Regions from separate parts of the Aquibaculum sediminis genome, predicted to be linked through region 1. Evidence: predicted binding sites of a transcription regulator. Region 1 holds the regulator's gene; the other holds the start of a gene.
The links. The regulator LexA, encoded in region 1, represses DNA repair genes until DNA is damaged. The targets are predictions, from matches to a motif close to ATGTTCTANTTTGGTTC.
Positions count from the first base shown of each region.

Region 2: ABZ720_RS04270 (error-prone DNA polymerase) is a predicted target of LexA. The motif match lies at 1,276-1,292, and genes of this name have one in related genera.

Region 1 covers NZ_JBFCVK010000006.1:19,287-21,680, forward strand. The annotation lists gene ABZ720_RS10600 (K+/H+ antiporter subunit F) at 1-242, shown strand, start outside; gene ABZ720_RS10605 (Na+/H+ antiporter subunit G) at 255-647, shown strand; gene lexA (transcriptional repressor LexA) at 772-1,524, shown strand; gene ABZ720_RS10615 (ComEC/Rec2 family competence protein) at 1,559-2,394, opposite strand, start outside.
Region 2 covers NZ_JBFCVK010000002.1:333,338-335,731, reverse strand. The annotation lists gene ABZ720_RS04270 (error-prone DNA polymerase) at 1-1,225, opposite strand, end outside; gene preA (NAD-dependent dihydropyrimidine dehydrogenase subunit PreA) at 1,326-2,394, opposite strand, start outside.

The DNA.
Region 1 (2,394 bases):
TTGCCGCCATCGGCCTGGCGCTTCTGCTGAATCTCTACCGACTGGCGCTCGGACCCGGCATGCCCGACCGAATCCTGGCGCTGGACACCATGGTCATCAACGCCATCGCCCTGATCATGCTCTACGGCATCGCCCAGGAAACCACGGTCTACTTCGAAGCGGCCCTGCTGTTCGCGATGGTCGGATTCGTCTCCACCGTGGCCTTTTGCAAGTTCATCCTGCGCGGCGACATCATCGAATAGGGAGGAGAGGACATGGACTTTCTTGCGGAAGCATTCGTTGCCTTCCTGATCGTCGTCGGCGGCATCTTCGGGCTGGTGGGTTCCTATGGCCTGGCAAAGCTCCCGGACACCATGATGCGCCTGCACGCCCCTACCAAGGCCACCACGCTGGGCGTCGGCAGCATCCTGATCGCGTCGATGGCCTATTTCCTGTTCTTCGAGAACCTTTTCTCCGTCCATGAACTGCTCATCACGCTGTTCCTCTTCATCGCAGCGCCGCTGACCGCCAACGTGATCGCCAAGGCGCATCTGCACGACGACCGCGTCGACCCCAAACAGCTCCCCGCCCCCGATCCCCAGGCCTCGGGTCAGGTGCCCGGCTGGTCCACCTTCGACCCGGAGGCTGAGCGCCAGGACGTGCGCTAAAGTCTCGACGTGCGTTGAGGTAACGCTGCCACCACGGCGGGCTTGACCAGGAATCAGAACAACACTAGAACAAGTGTAGGTTTCCGCTTCGTTCCGTTGCGGGCCGGCAAAGGAGACGCCCGTCATGCTGACCCGTAAGCAGCACCAGCTCCTGCTCTTTCTTCATCGCCACCTGAGCGAGGAAGGCGTATCGCCGTCCTTCGACGAGATGAAGGATGCGCTCTCGCTCAAATCGAAATCCGGTATCCACCGATTGATTACCGGCCTGGAGGAGCGGGGCTTCATTCGCCGCCTGCCGCACCGCGCCCGCGCCATCGAGATCCTGCGGCTGCCTGACGAAGTGGCAGGGCAGCATGGCCATAGTCCCTCTGCCGTCACCGGCGAAGCGCGGCGTTTCACTCCGAGTGTGGTGGAGGGCGCGCGGGCTTCAGCCGCCCCGCTGCGCGCACAGGGAAAGCCGCCGCAGGGAGCAGCAATTCCGGGTGGCGAAAGCGCAATCGCCGCACTCCCGCTCTATGGACGCATTGCCGCCGGCACGCCGATCGAGGCATTGCGCGACGAGTCGAACTATATGCAGGTGCCGCGCAGCCTGCTGAGCCGCGGCGACCACTACGCCCTCGAGGTCGAAGGCGATTCGATGATCGAGGCCGGCATTCACGACGGTGACACGGTCATCATCCAGCGATGCGAGGACGCCGAGAACGGGGAAATCGTGGTCGCGCTTGTGGACGGCGAAGAAGTCACCCTCAAACGCCTGCGCAAGCGCAAGGGCGCAATCGCTCTCGAGCCTGCCAATCCCACCTTCGAAACCCGGCTTTTCCCGCCGGATCGGGTGCAGGTGCAGGGACGCCTGGTCGGACTGATTCGCCGCTACTGAGAGACAGGCCGGCGGTGCCATCGGCTGACAACAGCTAGTCCGCATTGATCCGGCTCCAAGGGCGGTGACCACGCTGTTCCGAAACTCGCTGCAAGCGATAGCGCCCCGCACCTTCCAGCCACAGTGCCAGTCCGCCATGGCGGCGAAGGTCGCGCCGATCGATCACCTGTTCTGGTCGACCGACACCTTCAGCGCAGCCGGGCGGTACGGGAATCGCGGCCAACAGCAGGTCGGCCCGCCGGCAATCCTCCTCCAGGGCGTCCCCCTCGAAGACCACAGCCACCTCGAGTCCGCCGCGAGCCAGTACGCACCCCAGGTCGTCGCAGGCGATGCGAGGATGGGAAAGATCTCCGGCCTGCGGCAAGCGTTCGCCTTCCGCCAGCCCTGCCCGCCCGAGCCACTGCTCGGCGGAGAAGCGATTGACGCGGCGCGAATTGAACAGCAGTTCACCTTCCCGCCCCTGAACCGCCAGCAGCCGTCCGTCCCCTGACAGCACCAGGTCCGGGGGCGAGGTCCAGGCGCTGGATGCCAGGCCGAACAGAAGCGGCAGCAGCCCGGCGAACCGCCAGGGCCTGCGCCAAAGACACAGCCAGAGTCCGCCAGCAACGCAGGCGATGAACCCCCAGGACGCCATGGCCGGTAGACGCAGGACCGCGCCTTCGAGTGCGGCGACCGAGCCGGCAACCCGCAGAACGACGTCGATCCCCTGCCCCATCAACCAGAGCGGCGGCGCCTCCCATCCCAGCGGCATGACCAGCAAGGACACAATGGCGAGCGGCATGACCAGCATCGCGGTGACAGGCACGGCGAAAAGATTGGCCACTATGCCGTAGAGGGGCACGGTCTCGAAGTGGTGCAGGGTGAAGGGCG
Region 2 (2,394 bases), on a different contig from region 1:
CGATTGCCGTGAGGCCCGCGCGCTCGCGGCCGTACTTTTCGTAGATGTGCTGGATCACCTCCTCGCGGCGCTCATGCTCGAAGTCGACGTCGATGTCGGGCGGCTCGCCGCGCTCGGGCGAGACGAAGCGCTCGAACAGCAGTTCGCTGGTCTCGGGATCGACGGCGGTGATGCCCAGGCAGAAGCAGACGGCAGAGTTGGCCGCCGATCCGCGCCCCTGGCAGAGAATCTCGCGGGAGCGGGCAAAGGCCACCACGTCGTGCACCGTCAGGAAATAGGGGGCGTAGCCGAGCTGGGCGATCAGGCCCAGTTCGTGGCGCAGCGCGTCTTCCACCTTGGCCGGCACGCCGCGCGGATAGCGCTTGTGCGCCCCGGCCCGAACCAACTCCTCCAGCCGGCTTTGCGGGTCGCTGCCCGCCGCCACTTCCTGCGGGTACTCATAGCGCAGCTCGTCCAGGGAGAAGCGGCAGCGCTCGGCGATCTCCAGGCTGCGCGTCAGGGCCTCGGGGCAGTCCCGGAAAAGCCGCGCCATCTCGGCCGGCGGCTTCAGATGCCGCTCGGCATTGGCCTCCAGCCGCCAGCCGGCCTCCTCCAGGGTGCAGCCCTCGCGAATACAGAGCAGCACGTCCGCCAGGGGCTTGCGGGCCGGGTGGTGCATCAGGACATCGCCCAGGGCCACCAGCGGCACCCCGCTCTCCTGCGCGAGCCGCTGCAGCGTGCGCAAACGCCTGGCATCGTCGCCGCGGTGATGCCAACGCGCCCCCAGATGCAGGCGCCCCGGTGTGGCTGCGGCCAGGGAGGTGAGCGCGGCAAGATAGCCGACGGAAGGCGCCACCGTCTCCGGCGGCAGGAGGATCAGCTCCTGCCCCTCGGCATGGGCCAGCAGCTCCTCGAGGGTGAAGTCGCACCCGCCCTTGGCCGCGCGGCGCTTGCCCAGGGTCAGCAGCCGGCAGAGGCGGCCCCAGGCATCGCGATTGCGCGGGTAGCAGAGGATTTCGGGCCCCTCGCGCGGCACCAGCCGCGCCCCCACCAGCAGGCGCAGCCCCACCGTCTTGGCCGCTGTGTGCGCGCGCACCACCCCGGCCACGGAGTTGCGATCGGCAACGCCCAAAGCCGTGATCCCCAGGGCCTTGGCCGTGGTGGCCAGCTCATCGGGATGGGAAGCACCGCGCAGAAAGGAGAAGTTGCTCGTCGCCGCCAGCTCGGCATAGGCCGCCAGAGCCATAACACACCTCCAGCCCTGCATCTGCCGGGCCGGAGGATAGGCATGGTCTAGAACATATCAAGAACAAACGGCAGATCAGAGCTGCCGCCGGGCGCTCCTGCTACTCCGCCGCCTTCGACATGGGATTGTTCGGGTGGGTGGTCCAGTTGGCGTAGGCGGGGTCGATCGGCCGGCCGGTGCGCGGGTCCACGCCCTCGGTGAGCTGCTCCATGGTGATGCAGTTCTCCACCGGGCAGACCGAGACGCAGAGGTTGCAGCCGACACACTCATCGTCCTGCACCTCGAACCAGCGCTCGCCGTTCTTGGTCGCCGTGATCGCCTGGTGCGAGGTGTCCTCGCAAACGATGTGGCAGCGGCCGCACTTGATGCAGAGGTCCTGATCGATGCGCGCCTTGACCACGTAGTTGAGATTAAGGAACTGCCAGTCGGTGAGGTTGGGCACCGCCTTGCCGATGAAGTCCTCCAGGCGCTCGTAGCCCTTGCTCTCCATCCAGTGCGCAAGGCCCGCCTTCATCTCCTCGACGATCTTGAAGCCATAGGTCATGGCCGCGGTGCAGACCTGCACATTGCCCGCCCCCAGGGCCATGAACTCCGCCGCGTCCTTCCAGGTGGTGATGCCGCCGATGGCCGAGATCGGCAGGTCCGCCGTTTCGCGATCGCGGGCAATGTCGGCGACCATGTGCAGCGCGATCGGCTTGACCGCCGGGCCGCAGTAGCCGCCGTGGGTGCCCTTGCCGTCGGTGTGCGGGCTCGGCGCCATGATGTCGAGATTGACCCCCATGATGGAGTTGACCGTGTTGATGAGCGAGACGGCATCCGCACCGCCGCGTTTCGCGGCACGGGCGGCGAAGCGCACGTCGGTGATATTGGGGGTCAGCTTGACGATCACCGGCATGCGGGTGTTTTGCTTGCACCAGCGCGCCACCATCTCGACGTACTCGGGCACCTGCCCCACAGCCGAGCCCATGCCGCGCTCCGACATGCCATGCGGGCAGCCGAAGTTGAGCTCGATGCCGTCGGCGCCGGTTTCCTCCACCAGCGGCAGCACCGCCTTCCAGGAGGCCTCCTCGCAGGGCACCATCAGAGACACCACCACCGCCCGGTCCGGCCAGTCCCGCTTGACCTGTTTGATCTCACGCAGGTTGTCCTGCAGCGTGCGGTCGGAAATC